2 regions of the Paraburkholderia sp. MM5384-R2 genome follow, and region 2 is predicted to be linked to the other one. Evidence: predicted binding sites of a transcription regulator. Region 2 holds the regulator's gene; the other holds the start of a gene.
What was found. The regulator LexA, encoded in region 2, represses DNA repair genes until DNA is damaged. The targets are predictions, from matches to a motif close to ACTGTATNNNNATACAGT.

Region 1: HDG37_RS12065 (PA0069 family radical SAM protein) is a predicted target of LexA. The motif match lies at 5,884-5,901, and genes of this name have one in related genera.

The regions. Positions count from the first base shown of each region.
Region 1 is NZ_JACHDI010000006.1:1,611-8,904, reverse strand. Features, by position in the region: gene HDG37_RS12100 (CoA pyrophosphatase) at 1-75, opposite strand, end outside; gene rplS (50S ribosomal protein L19) at 163-549, opposite strand; gene trmD (tRNA (guanosine(37)-N1)-methyltransferase TrmD) at 699-1,466, opposite strand; gene rimM (ribosome maturation factor RimM) at 1,492-2,226, opposite strand; gene rpsP (30S ribosomal protein S16) at 2,361-2,615, opposite strand; gene HDG37_RS12075 (sorbosone dehydrogenase family protein) at 2,788-3,972, shown strand; gene HDG37_RS12070 (NINE protein) at 4,171-4,638, shown strand; gene HDG37_RS12065 (PA0069 family radical SAM protein) at 4,674-5,825, opposite strand; gene HDG37_RS12060 (Lrp/AsnC ligand binding domain-containing protein) at 5,971-6,459, opposite strand; gene HDG37_RS12055 (D-amino acid dehydrogenase) at 6,639-7,294, shown strand, end outside.
Region 2 is NZ_JACHDI010000001.1:462,411-469,704, reverse strand. Features, by position in the region: gene nodI (nodulation factor ABC transporter ATP-binding protein NodI) at 1-676, opposite strand, end outside; gene HDG37_RS02240 (universal stress protein) at 1,098-1,565, shown strand; gene HDG37_RS02235 (DUF2939 domain-containing protein) at 1,683-2,300, opposite strand; gene HDG37_RS02230 (hypothetical protein) at 2,420-2,764, opposite strand; gene lexA (transcriptional repressor LexA) at 2,855-3,505, opposite strand; gene HDG37_RS02220 (sulfate ABC transporter substrate-binding protein) at 3,817-4,863, shown strand; gene cysT (sulfate ABC transporter permease subunit CysT) at 5,023-5,919, shown strand; gene cysW (sulfate ABC transporter permease subunit CysW) at 5,916-6,923, shown strand; gene HDG37_RS02205 (sulfate/molybdate ABC transporter ATP-binding protein) at 6,924-7,294, shown strand, end outside.

The DNA of each region.
Region 1 (7,294 bases), on a different contig from region 2:
GCGCGCGACCGGTGGCAGATCGGCGCCTGTCGCGATGACAGGCAGAGTTTCGGGCTCAAAGACGGGGCGGATCAACGGGTCTCTCTGATGAGCGTGGACATGCCGCTATTTTGACCTGGCCAACAAAAAAGCACCCGCGAGGGGTGCTTTTTCTTACAGCATTTACGCTTGGGAAGCAGCGCGGTCTTTCGAGACCAGCTTTTCCTTGATTCGAGCCGACTTGCCCGAACGCTCGCGCAGATAGTACAGCTTCGCACGACGCACATCGCCGCGACGCTTGACGACGATGCTAGCCAGCAGCGGCGAATACGTCTGGAACGTACGCTCGACGCCTTCGCCCGACGAAATCTTACGGACGATGAACGACGAATTCAGACCACGGTTACGCTTGGCGATCACGACGCCTTCGTAAGCCTGCACACGCTTACGCGTGCCTTCAACCACGTTCACGCTGACGATGACCGTATCGCCCGGACCAAAATCCGGAATGGTCTTTTCGCCAAGAACGCGCGCGATTTCTTCCTGCTCGAGTTTTGCAATCAGATTCATCACTGACTCCTAGATCCATCTTGTCGACGTTCGTACCTGCCTCACGCGCTTACTGCGTTGGGCTACGGCCCCGATAGAGGATGGGTTCACATCTGGCACCGCACACGCATGCACGGCACCGCCTTGTGTCCGCTCGAAAGACCGGGGCCTCAGGCCTTCGGCTCTTCCTTCGCGAGACTCGCGAGCCACGCCTCGTCGGCACGGCTCAGCATTCTGTTCTTTCTGGCCTTCACGATCAGATCGGGCCGCTTGTTCAACGTGTTGCGCAATGCTTCGCGCCGCCGCCACGCTTCGATTTCCGCATGATGGCCGCCGAGCAGCACATCAGGCACCCGCACGCCCTCGTATTCCTCGGGACGCGTGTAGTGCGGACAATCGAGCAGCACATCGACGAAGCTATCCTGCACCGCCGACTGTGAGTCGTTCAGCACGCCAGGCAACTGACGCACGACCGCATCCATCAACGCCATCGCGGGCAACTCGCCGCCCGACAGCACGAAGTCGCCAAGGCTTACTTCTTCGTCGACTACACGGTCCAGCAGACGCTGGTCGATCGCTTCGTAGCGCCCGCACAACAGGATCAGACCGGGTTCGGCCGCGAACTTCATCACGCGCTCGTGATTCAGTGTGGCGCCTTGCGGCGACATCATCACGACGCGCGCCGCGCCGATGCCCTGCTCCGCTTGCGCCGCTTTCGCGGCACTGATCGCGTCTTCGAGCGGCCGGGCCAGCATAACCATGCCGGGGCCGCCGCCGTATGGGCGATCGTCGATCGTGCGGTAGTTGTCGGTCGTGAAATCGCGCGGATTCCACGTACGCAACCCATAGCGCTGCTGCTTCGCGGCCCGGCTGGTGATACCCCAGTCAGTCAGCGCGCGGAACATTTCTGGAAAGAGCGTCACGACATCGAACTGCATCGCTCTCCCCGCTCAACGATAGATTTCAATAGTCAGCTTCCCAGTCGACGACGATATGCTTTGCCGCCTGGTCCACCGTTTTGACAAAGACGCCGACGAACGGGATCAAACGCTCGCCTGCGACCGGCTTGCCGTTTTTGTCGGTAGCCGGATATTCGATGCGCAGCACCGACTGCGCGCCGTTGTCGATCATGCTGGCGACTTTGCCGAGGTTGAGCCCGGCGAGATTCACCACGTCCAGGCCGATCAGATCGACCCAGTAGAATTCGTCGGCTTCGAGCGCCGGAAATTCGCTACGGCCGATGTATACGCGAGAGCCGCGCAAAGCCAACGCCGTATCGCGGTCAGCGACGCCACCCAGACGGGCGACCACGCTGTCGCTATGTGTTTTGGCCTGCAAGGACGGCGCCGATTTGCGCTCCTGGCCTTTCAGCAGCCACCAGCGCTTCGCGCTCAGCAAGACGTCGCCGCCTTGCCCGGCGTCCGCATGCGCGGCTACCTTGACCCAGCCTTTGAGACCATAGGCGTCGACGATTGCGCCGACTTCGACCGCATCGGCCGGCCAGCTTGCCGCCGTTTCGATGCGCATTTCTGCAGCTTCGAAATCGGCGTTCGCGGCATTGGCTTGCGCCTCTTTCGCCTTGCCGTCGGTTCGTTCGACCGGCTTGCGGACGAATGCACCGAACGACGCCTGACCAGACGCCTTTGCGCGCGAAGCTGCCTTGACGCTACCAGAACTGCCGGAATCACGCTCAGACATCGAATAACCTCGACAACAACTTCGCAGCCTGCTTTGGCGTCTGCTTCAGTAAAACAAATTGCGCATCGGACTGCTCACGCGAGTTGCGCGGGCCGCCGGCCGAACCGACGACGATACGCCTGCGGGCCGCCATATCAAGCAGCCGGCTGCGCCTTTTGCGCTTCCTTCACGAGACGTTCGACGGTCGGCGACAGTTGCGCGCCAACACCTTGCCAGTACGTCAGGCGATCCTGAGCGATACGCAGGGACTCGCCCTTCGTAGCGACCGGGTTGTAGAAACCGACGCGCTCGATGAAGCGGCCGTCACGACGGCTGCGCGAGTCGGTGGCGACGATGTTGTAGAACGGGCGCTTCTTGGAGCCGCCACGAGCCAAGCGGATGATGACCATACTAGAATCCTTGAAAACCGGGGTTCGGAACGACTGAAACACGCGATTATAGCGGGAAACCGACGCCATAACAAACACTTACCGGGATAAACTGCGGAACCGGGCTGCCCCCACCTTCTTACAAGTGGTGCGAGAACCCGCTCAAACGCCCGAATTACCTGAAGGAGCGCCTGTGCAACGCCAGCCGAAACTCCCGTTTCCGTTCGCCTTTCGTGCCATTTTCGTACGCTTTGCTGGACTTTCGCGCACCTCGTGCAGCCGGATTCTACGTGCGGTAGCGGCCGCGGTTATCGCCGCGCAGGCGTTGACGGCAATCGCCGCGCTGCCCATCGAGAAAATCAAGCTGCCGCCGGGCTTTCACATCGAAGTGTTGTCGGACGAGGTGCCGAGCGCGCGCGCGATGACGTTGTCGCCCAAGGGCATTCTCTACGTGGGCAGCGACGATGGCCATGTGTATGCGCTCGAGCTGCGGAACGGCCGCGTGACGGGTCACCACGTGATCGCCTCCGGGCTGCAGATGCCCGCCGGCGTCGCGTGGCGCGACGGCGCTCTGTATGTGTCGGCCGTGTCGAAAATCGTGCGCTTCGATGCGATCGACTCGCACCTGAACGATCCGCCGAAACCGGTCGTTGTCACCGACAAGCTGCCGACGGACACGCATCACGGCTGGAAATTCATTGCGTTCGGCCCGGATGGCAAGCTGTACGTGCCGCAAGGCGCGCCGTGCAACATTTGCCAGAGAGATCCGGACCGCTTTGCGATGATTGGCCGCATGAACCCGGACGGCAGCCACTACGAGGTCGTCGCGCGCGGCATCCGCAATTCGGTCGGCTTCGCGTGGCATCCGGTCACCCACGAACTGTGGTTCACCGACAACGGTCGCGACCTGCTCGGCGACGATATTCCGAGCGACAAGCTCAACCGCGCGCCGCTAGTCGGCATGAACTTCGGCTTTCCGTACTGTCACGGCGGCGACACGCCCGACCCCGAGTACGGCAAGGATCATCCGTGCAGCGAATTCACGCCGCCAGTGGTCAAGCTTGGCGCGCACGTGGCGGCGCTTGGCATGCGCTTCTACGACGGCCCGATGTTTCCAGCCGACTACCGCAACAATATCTTCATCGCCGAGCACGGCTCGTGGAACCGCAGCAAGAAGGTCGGCTACCGTGTCGTGCGCGTGATCACCGACCCTGACGGCAGCCACGCACGCCAGCAGGTCTTTGCCGAAGGCTGGCTGCAACCCGGCGAATCGGTCTGGGGCCGCCCCGCCGACGTGTTGCCGCTGCCAGACGGTTCGCTACTGATCAGCGACGATACCGCCGGCGCAATCTATCGCATCACGTATTCAGCGCCGTAACGCGCGGATGCACGCATGCCCGGCTGAACGGCTGCACTCACCTTGAGCCAGGTCCGGCGCATCTCGCCACCCCGCTTTCAGCCTGGGCGATCGTCCTCCACGTGACCACCCGCGCGCCGCAGGCGTAGAATGCGCGTCGGTCCGCGCCCCCGCGGCGCGCCGCTCCTTTCGACCGCCCGTCACTCTGCCCACGCGTTCATGCCCACCGCTGCCTCGACTTCCCCGCGCTTCAGATCCAAGACGCTCACCGCCGCGTTGGCGTTCCTGTTCGGCAGCCTCGGCGCCCACCGCTTCTATCTGTATGGCACCCGAGACATCTACGGCTGGGCGCATCTACTCGGCACGCTGATCGGCATTCCCGGCGTGATGCTGCTGGTCGCGACCGAGCGCGCGTCGATCCTGGGCTGGGTGCTCGCGCCGATCGGCGCGGTTTCGCTGTTTGCCGCGTTTCTGGCGGCGCTCGTCTACGGGCTGCGTCCTGATCAGAAATGGGATGCGCAATTCAACACCCACACGCAACGCAAAAGCCGCTCCGGCTGGACGGTCATTTTCGTCGTGATCTTTTCGCTGCTGATCGGTGCGTTTCTGCTGATGACCGGTCTCGCGCTCGGTTTCCAGACCTACTTCGAAAGTCAGGTCGAAGCGGCCAAAGCGATTTCGCAGTAGTGCCCCCGTGGCGGGACCGCAGACGTTCCCGCGCGCTAGAAAAGCCTCAGTTGCGGATTGTCGCGCGCCGGTGCGCTCACCTGCTCGGCGCGCGGCGGCTCGATCCGGCGGAAATGCGACATGTCGAGAATGCCGCGGTCGCGCCCGTTCAACCCTAACCGGCGCACGGCCTTGTGAAAGCGCTGCCTGAGCAGATCCGCCCATAAGCCCTCTCCCTTCATGCGGGTCGAGAACGACGAATCGTAATCCTTGCCGCCTCGCATGTCGCGCACACGGCTCATCACGCGCTCGGCCCGATCCGGGAAATGTGCGCCCAGCCAATCCTTGAACAGCGGCGCGACCTCCCACGGCAGCCGCAGCACGATATAGCTCGCATTGCTGGCGCCCGCTTCGGCGCATGCTTCGAGCACGCGCTCCAGATCCGGTTCGGTGACGAACGGGATCACCGGCGCGATGCTGACGCCGACCGGAATGCCCGCCTCGCTGAGCGTACGGATCGTGCGCAGCCGACGCGACGGCGTGGCCGCGCGCGGTTCGAGCGTGCGCGCGATGTCGGCGTCCAGCGTGGTGATGGTGATCGCCGCCATGAATTGTCCGCGCCCGGCCATCGGCGCAAGCAGGTCGATTTCGCGCTCGATCAGCGATGATTTGGTGATCGCCGCGAACGGGTGGTTGCGCTCGCTGAGCACCTCGATCACACGACGCGTGAGACGCAAGTCACGTTCGGCCGGCTGCCATGCATCGGTGGCGACGCCGAGCGCGATCGGCTCGGGTACATAGGATTTCTTCGACAGTTCCCGCTCGAGCAGTTCGGGCGCGTTGATCTTCGCGTAGATGCGGCTTTCGAAATCGAGCCCGGGCGACAAGCCCAGGTAGCTGTGCGTGGGCCGCGCGAAGCAATAGATGCAGCCGTGTTCGCAGCCCCGGTAAGGATTCAGCGACACATTGAACGGAATGTCCGGCGACGCATTGCGTGTGAGGATGGTTTTTGCGCGCTCCTCGAACACCTGCGTGCGCAGGACCTTCGGCTCCCCGTCTTCGTCGGCCGTCTGCCAGCCGTCGTGGACGGCTTCGCGCTGGTCGACTTCGTAGCGGCCTTGCAGGTTCGTGACCGCGCCGCGCCCCTTGCGAGGCGCCGGCGGCGCGATCGGAAATTCGGGAATGTCAGGGGTGTCGGGGTCATCCACGGCGGGCCACACAAAACAAACGCAAACAGGAAGCGCCAAAGGAAAGCGGCGCAAAACACCTGTATAAATATACAGTGTTTACGCCGTTTGTCGAGCACTTCGTTGGTCGCTTGATGCGCGTCCCACCCCGTCAGTGAACCGGCACCTACTCGCCCACCGCGATCGTCAGCGTCTCCTTGATTTCCTCCATCACCACATAGCTCTTCGACTGCACCGCGCCCGGCAGCTGCAGCAGGATATCGCCGAGCAACTTGCGGTAATCGGCCATTTCGCCGATGCGCGCCTTGATCAGATAGTCGAAATCGCCCGACACGAGGTGGCACTCGAGCACCTCGGGGATCTTCTGCACCTCGCGCCGGAACAGATCGAACATGTTGCCACTCTTGTGATCGAGCGTGATCTCGACGAACACGAGCAGCGCCGCGCCCAGCTCGGCCGGGTTCACGCGGGCGTAGTAGCCGGTGATCACGCCGTCGCGCTCCATCCGCTTGACGCGCTCGATGCACGGCGTCACCGACAGACCGACCTGCTCCGCCAGGTCCTTCATCGCCATCCGGCCGTCCTGCTGCAGGAGCCGCAGGATCTTGTGATCGAGCTTGTCGAGAGCCCGCACGGGCTGGCGCTGGGTACGCATGGTGTTTTTTCTAAAAATGATGAAAATACAATAACAAAACCTGTCTCACTGTTAATAGTATAGCGGTTAACACTGGGCAAACGGCATTTCACCTCACATTGCAGCTCGCCGAATCGAATCAGATCGAAGCTCCGACGAGCGCCTTGCCCTCACTCAATTTTTGGATATCTGGAGCAGCTATGCGAGTCGTCGTTTTGGGCAGTGGCGTCGTCGGCGTGACGAGTGCGTATTACCTCGCGCGCGCCGGTCACGAAGTGACCGTTATCGATCGCGAGGCCGGCCCGGCGCTCGAAACCAGTTTCGCCAACGCGGGCCAGATCTCGCCGGGCTACGCTTCGCCGTGGGCCGCCCCGGGCGTGCCGCTGAAGGCCGTCAAGTGGATGTTCCAGAAGCACGCGCCGCTAGCGATTCGCGTCGACGGCACCGCGTTCCAACTGCAATGGATGTGGCAGATGCTGCAGAACTGCACGGCGCCGCGCTATGCGGTGAACAAGGGCCGTATGGTGCGGCTGGCCGAATACAGCCGCGACGGCCTGCAGGCGTTGCGCGCCGACACCGGCATCGAGTACGAAGGCCGCACCGGCGGCACGCTGCAGGTATTTCGCACGCAACAGCAATTCGACGGCGCCGCGAAAGACATCGCCGTGCTGCAGGAAGCCAACGTGCCATACGAACTGCTGACGGCCGACGAACTCGCCAAGGCCGAACCAGCCCTCGCCGCGGTGTCGCACAAGCTCACCGGCGGCCTGCGCCTGCCCGGCGACGAAACCGGCGACTGCCAGATGTTCACGACGCGCCTCGCGGCGCTCGCCGAGGAACTGGGCGTCGAGTTCCG
Region 2 (7,294 bases):
ACTCGATCAACTCGCGCGGCGCGCCTTCGGCGATCTTGCGGCCTTCCTCGATCACGCACAGGCGATGACAGAGCCGTTCGGCTTCCTCCATGAAGTGCGTGGTCAGCAGAATGGTCTTGCCGCGCACGAGCAGCGAGCGCAGCCGCTCCCAGATCAGATGGCGCGCTTGCGGATCGAGACCGGTGGTCGGCTCGTCCATGATCAGCACGTCGGGATCGTTGATCAGCGCGCGCGCGAGCGTGAGGCGCCGCTTCATGCCGCCCGACAGTTCGCTCACGCGCGCGTCCGCCTTGTTCTCGAGGCGAGCGAATTCGAGCAGACCCGGCACCGCCGCGCGACACTGCGCGGCGCTCAGACCGAAGTAGCGACCGAATACGAGCAGATTTTCGCGCACCGTGAAATCGGGATCGAGGTTGTCGAACTGCGGCACCACGCCGACGCGCGAGCGCGCGAGGCGCGCGCGGCCCGGGATCGGCTCGTCGCACAGCCGGATCGCGCCGGCGTCGGGCGCCGCAATGCCGAGCAGCATGCGCAATGTCGTGGTCTTACCGGCGCCGTTGGGGCCGAGCAGCCCGAAGCATTCGCCGGTGTTCACATGAAACGACAATCCGTCGACGACCGTTTTTTCGCCGTAGCTTTTCCTGACCTGATGGAATTCGATGGGGGCGGTGGGCATGGCTCGAGCAAGGCTCCGGAAAAAGACACAACGTACGCGCAAGACACACAACATACCTGCGATGCACGCATTGCGCACGCGAAGCCGCTTACTCCGGGTATCGGATCGCTGATGCGAGCGGGTGTCCGGGAACGCGTCATGCGTGGGGTGCGATGCGCTTCTCGGTGTCGGTTGGCGCCGCTGATTGGCGGTGGCACGACTGGCACGTCAACCGGCCCGCAGTGTGTCGACGCAGCGTTCGCAAACGAAGTTTTGCATTGCGGCATCCGTGTGCAAACGCTGCGTCGGGTCGCCCAACGCTTGTGCAGACTGGATCGGCATGCACCGAGTATGCACTTAGCGTTTTCCATCCCTTGCAAGCCGAATTGCGGCGCACCATGATTGATTCAGACCGCGCTTTCCGCGCGAATGGAGAAAACAGATGGCGAGCTACCAGAAAATCCTGTTGTGCTACGACGGCTCGCGCGAAGGCCGCAAAGCCCTGCGTTGCGGTGCCGATCTGGCGTTGGAACTGAAGGCGGAAACGCATCTGCTGTCGGTCGTCGACATGCGTTCGAGCATCGCGCAGAGCGCGGGCCTGTTGACGGACGTCGCCTGCAGCAGCTTCGAAAAAACGGCCCGCGAGATTCTGCAGGAGGGCGTGAACTGGCTGACCGAGCGAGGCGTGAGCGCGCAAGGGCATTTCGCATTCGGTCATCCAATCGACGAGATCGCCAATCTTGCTAACGAGTTGCAGGTCGACCTCGTGGTGGTGGGTCATCGCTGCCGGACTGGTTTGTCGCGGTGGTGGATGGGGGCGGGCAACACGCCGCTGCTCGACCGCGTGTCGTGCAGCATTCTGGTGGCGTGCTCGTCCGCGCAGGAGCAGCAGCAGGCGGCTGCGGCGTAATGGGCTAGTGAGGGACGCGAAGCCGCGCGCCCCGTCATCTAGCCCAGATGTGGATAGACCTGTCGCGTGGCCGGCCCCGATGGCCAGCCACGCATCCCATCCGGCCAGGCTTCGATCTCACTCGTTCAGATTGATCGCCGCGAGCTTCCACGTGACCAGACCTTCGCGACGAAAGATTGCCGAATAATTCGCGTTACCTTCGCCACGCCGGTACGTGATGACAAACTCGTTGAGACTGCGATAGCCGGCTGTGCTTTGACGCCCGGGCGGCGGTGCGCTTGCCTGCGTGGTGGTGTCGCCCGCGGCTGGTGCGGCCGGCGCTTCGCCGCCCGCGGCTGGCGGCGCGGACGGTTGCTCGCCCGGCGTGCCACGCGGCGGCATGCCGTTCAGCAGCGCCGCGACGCCGTCGGGTGTCGCATAGGCATCGACGAGCGGGCCGATCAGCGTCACGCCGATCACCGCGCCGATCGTGGCCATCTTGTTGCCGGCATCCGCCTCGAGCCGGCGTGTCAGCATGGCGCCCACCTGTTGCTTCAGGCTATCGCGTAGCGCGGGAAAGTCCACGTACTGATTGACGGTTTGCACGTCACGCGCATCGGCGGCGCGTTTGAGATTGTTCACCGCGAGATACGGTGACGCATAAATAAAGCCCAGCGCGGCAATCACGATCACCACGATCAGCGTGATCAGCAGCGGCCGGGTGGCGCTGCCCTGTATGCGTTTCCGAATTGTCATCGAATGGGGCTCCACGTCAGTGATGATCTAACGTCGACCACGGCGAGGTCGAAACGATCCCATCCCACGCGAATCTCTGAACATCCGAAGTGCTTGTTGCATGCGTACTCAGGATTCGCTCAGGCTTCGAACACCGCGCCGTGCACGTTGGCTTCGTCGGCTATGCAGCGATCGATCATACGGCATACGGCGTCGACTGTGCCGACCATGATCAGTCGCGACGGTCCATGATAGACCCGCACCGGCGCGCGACGCGCGGGCTCGGCGATGTTCAGCGCCGAATTCAGCGACACGCGCGCGAACGCCGGCAACGACGACGGCAGACCGGAAGCTTCGGCAGCCGCGTCGAACAGCGACGGCGTGCGCGCAGCGGGCGCCTCGATTAGCGCGCAGGGCGTGAGCTTGCGCAGATGGCGCAGACGGCCGAACTGGCGAAAGGGCAACAGGCGGGCAAGGCGTTCCATGAGTCTCTCCAGGCGATGCGGCATAGATGCAGGCGTAAATGCGGCTTGGGTCGGACAAACCGGCGCAAGCGTTCTGGCGACAGCGAAAGATCAGAACTCGCTGGGGCGGATCAGCCCGACCGCGATCCCTTCGAGCGCGAAATCGGCGCTGCCGGTTTCCACGAAGATGTTGTCGTAATCGGGGTTTTCGGCGATCAGTTCGATGCCGTTCGGCCGGCGCTTCAGACGCTTGACCGTCACGTCGTCGCCAAGCCGCGCAATGATGATCTGGCCGTCCTTCGCTTCGGTGCGCTTTTGCACCGCGAGCAGGTCGCCGTCGAGAATGCCCGCGTCGCGCATCGACAGGCCGCGCACCTTCAGCAGGTAGTCGGGCTTGCTCGAGAACAGCGCCGGGTCACACGCGTAGTGCTGCGAGATATGTTCCTGCGCGAGGATCGGGCTACCCGCCGCGACCCGGCCGATCAGCGGCAACGACAACTGCATCAGGCCCGCATGCGGCAGGGTGAACTGATACGGCGCGTCCTCCTGCCCGGACAGCAGGCGGATGCCGCGCGACGCGCCGGCCGCGAGTTCGATCACGCCCTTGCGCGCCAGCGCGCGCAGATGCTCTTCCGCGGAATTGGCCGAGCTGAACCCGAGTTCGGCGGCAATTTCCGCGCGAGTGGGCGGAAAGCCCGTGCGTTCGATCGCGCGGCGGATCAGATCGAAAACCTGCTGCTGTCGTGCGGTGAGTTTTGTCATGGCCACTGTATGTATGAACAGGTGACTGTATTTTTATACAGTATTCGGCGCTTTTCAAGCTTTACTTTAAGTTCGTCGCAAGGGCCACGCTGGGGCGTCGTTTATCGGCGACATGACGGCGTTGTCGGTGTCCCAACCGCCGGCGCATCTGTCGTTACCACTTTTGAGCATTAAAAAATGAAGAAACATTATTTTTAATCATGAAAGCGCTTCGATAGACTGGCCTCCGGTTGGCGCTCATGTGCACGTGAGAGCGACGCAGAACAACACCAGACGCTCATCAGCGGACCATCACGCGGAGAAAAATTGAAATGAACGATCGGTATACGGGGCTTGCGGCTCGAACCAGAAAACTGATCGCGGCGCTCGCCGTCGGCGCGGCGGGCGCGCTTGGCATGTTGGGCCCAAGCGGCGTCGCGCACGCCGACACCACGCTGTTGAACGTGTCCTACGATCCGACGCGCGAGCTGTATCAGGACATCAATCAGGCATTCGGCAAGGAATGGAAGGCCAGCACCGGCGAAGCCGTCACCTTCAGGCAGTCGCACGGCGGCTCGGGCGCGCAGGCTCGCTCGGTGCTCGACGGACTGCAGGCCGACGTCGTGACGCTTGCGCTCGCCTATGACATCGACGCGCTCGCGAACAAGGGGCTCGTCGACAAGAACTGGCAAAAACGTCTGCCGGACAACGCATCGCCGTACACGTCGACGATCGTGTTTCTGGTGCGCCAGGGCAACCCGAAGCACATCAAGGATTGGGACGATCTGGTGAAGCCGGGCGTGTCGATCGTGACGCCGAATCCGAAGACCTCGGGCGGCGCGCGCTGGAATTATCTGGCCGCGTGGGCGTACGCCGAGCATCAACCGGGCGGCAACGACCAGAAGGCCAGGGAGTTCGTCGGCAAGCTGTACAGGAACGCCGGCGTGCTCGATTCGGGCGCGCGCGGCGCGACCACGAGCTTCGTGCAGCGCGGTATCGGCGACGTGCTGATCGCGTGGGAAAACGAGGCGTTCCTGTCGCTGAAGGAGTTTGGTCCGGACAGGTTCGAGATCGTGGTGCCGTCGGTGAGCATTCTGGCCGAGCCGCCGGTCGCGGTGGTCGACAAGGTCGTCGACAAACACGGCACGCGCAAGCTGGCCGAGGCATATCTGAACTTCCTGTATAGCGAGCAAGGTCAGGAGATCGCCGCGCGCAATTTCTATCGTCCGCGTTCCAGCAAGGTGCCCGCCGAGCTGACCGCGAAGTTTCCGAAGCTGAAGCTGTACACGATCGACGATTCGTTCGGTGGTTGGACCAACGCGCAGAAGACGCATTTCGCGGACGGCGGCGTGTTCGATTCGATTTATCAGCCGCAGTAAGAACCACCGCCTGAATCACAGCCAGGGAAAAAGGGCGCGCCCAATGGGCGCGCTTTCCGCTAACCGGGGTCCGGTGGCCAGCAGTGCGGCAGTACCGCAGTACGGCAGCACGGCAAAACGAACAACCGCGCGAGCATCAACCATGAACGAGTATCCAGCATGACCACGTTGACCTTCCGCAAGCCGAGCGCATTGCCCGGTTTTGGCCTGACACTCGGCATCACGGTGGCTTATCTGAGCCTCGTGGTGCTGATTCCATTGGCGGCGACCTTTCTGAAAACCGCGACGCTCGACTGGGATCAGTTCGTGCGCGCGGTCACGTCGCCGCGTGTGCTCGCGTCGTATCGGCTGACGTTTTTCTCGGCGCTGGGCGGCGCGCTGATCAACGCGGTGTTCGGCTTTCTCGTCGCGTGGGTGCTGGTGCGCTACACGTTTCCGTTCAAGCGTATCGTCGATGCGGTCGTCGATCTGCCGTTCGCGCTGCCCACCTCGGTGGCGGGCATTTCGCTCGCGGCCGTGTATGCGGGCAACGGCTGGATCGGCCAGTTCCTCGCGCCGCTCGGCATCAAGATCGCGTTCACGCCGGCGGGCGTGCTGGTCGCGCTGACGTTCATCGGCCTGCCGTTCGTCGTGCGCACCGTGCAACCGGTGCTCGAGGAGTTCGAGCGCGAGCAGGAGGAGGCGGCCGCGTGTCTCGGCGCATCGCGCTGGCTCACGTTTCGCCGCGTCGTGCTGCCGGCCGTGTTGCCGGCGCTGCTGACCGGCTTCGCGCTCGCCTTTGCGCGCGCGCTCGGCGAATACGGCTTGGTAATCTTCATCGCCGGCAATGTGCCGATGAAGTCGGAGATCACGTCGCTCCTGATCATCACGAAGCTCGAGCAATACGACTACGCGGGCGCGACGGCGCTCGCGGTCGTGATGCTGGTCGTGTCGTTCCTGATGCTGCTGTCGATCAACACGCTGCAGTGGTATCTGCAGCGGCGCACGAGCCGCGGCAAGACGGGATCGGCGCCAGTGGCCACGAGCGTCGCCGCTATCGGTGGAGGTGTGCAATGAGCCGCGTTCCGACCCACCCGGCGAGCGTGGCGCGTCGCCCCGATCCGGTCAGCGAGCCGGCGCTCGTGCGCTGGCTGCTGATCGGCCTCGCACTGCTGTTTCTCGCGCTGTTTCTGGCCGTGCCGCTCGCCGCGGTGTTCTACCAGGCGCTGAACAAGGGGCTGCGTTTTTACTTCGAAGCGCTCGCCGATCCGGATGCGCTGTCGGCGATCAAACTGACGTTGCTCACCGCGGCGATCGCGGTGCCGCTGAACCTCGTGTTCGGCCTTGCGGCGTCGTGGTGTATCGCGAAGTTCGAATTCCGCGGCAAGGCGCTGCTGACCACGTTGATCGATCTGCCGTTTTCGGTGTCACCGGTGATCTCCGGTCTGATCTACGTGCTGATGTTCGGCGCGCAGGGCTGGTTTGGCCCGTGGCTCGAAGATCACAACGTGCAGATCATCTTCGCGGTGCCGGGCATCGTGCTCGCGACGATCTTCGTCACGTTCCCGTTCGTCGCGCGCGAGCTGATTCCGCTGATGCAGGCGCAGGGCAACGACGAGGAAGAAGCCGCGCACGTGCTCGGCGCATCGGGCTGGCAGACGTTCCGTCGCGTCACGCTGCCGAACGTCAAGTGGGGTCTGCTGTACGGCGTGATTCTGTGCAATGCGCGCGCAATGGGCGAGTTCGGCGCGGTGTCGGTCGTGTCGGGCCATATTCGCGGGCAGACCGACACGATGCCGCTGCACGTCGAAATCCTCTACAACGAGTACAACTTCTCGGCCGCGTTCGCCGTGGCCTCGCTGCTCGCGCTGCTGGCGCTGGTTACGCTGGGGCTCAAGCTGCTGGCTGAGCGTCATATGTCGGCGGAACTGTCGGCGGCGCGCGAAGTGCCTGCGTACGCGGGGCCCGTGTCGCCGTCCGGCGCTTCGCAGGCCAATAGCGCGCAGTCCGCTTCGCATTCGTTTTTCGTCAACGCCACGCCTGCGTCGCAGCGACATCCGCTCAAGCAAGGAGAGCTGTAAATGGGTATCACCGTTCGTAACCTGCAAAAGCGCTTCGGCGATTTCGTCGCGCTCGACAACGTGTCGCTCGACTTTCCTCCGGGCGAACTCGTCGCGCTGCTCGGGCCGTCCGGTTGCGGCAAGACGACGTTGCTGCGTGTGATCGCCGGCCTCGAATACGCGGACGGCGGCCGGGTCGAACTGCAAGGCCAGGATGTCGCGGCGGTCGGCGCGCGTGAGCGCGAGGTGGGTTTCGTGTTCCAGCACTACGCGCTGTTCCGGCATATGACGGTGTTCGAAAACGTCGCGTTCGGGCTGCGCGTGAAGCCGCGCAAGGAACGTCCGTCCGAGAAGGTGATTCGTGAGAAGGTGCATGAGTTGCTGAAGCTCGT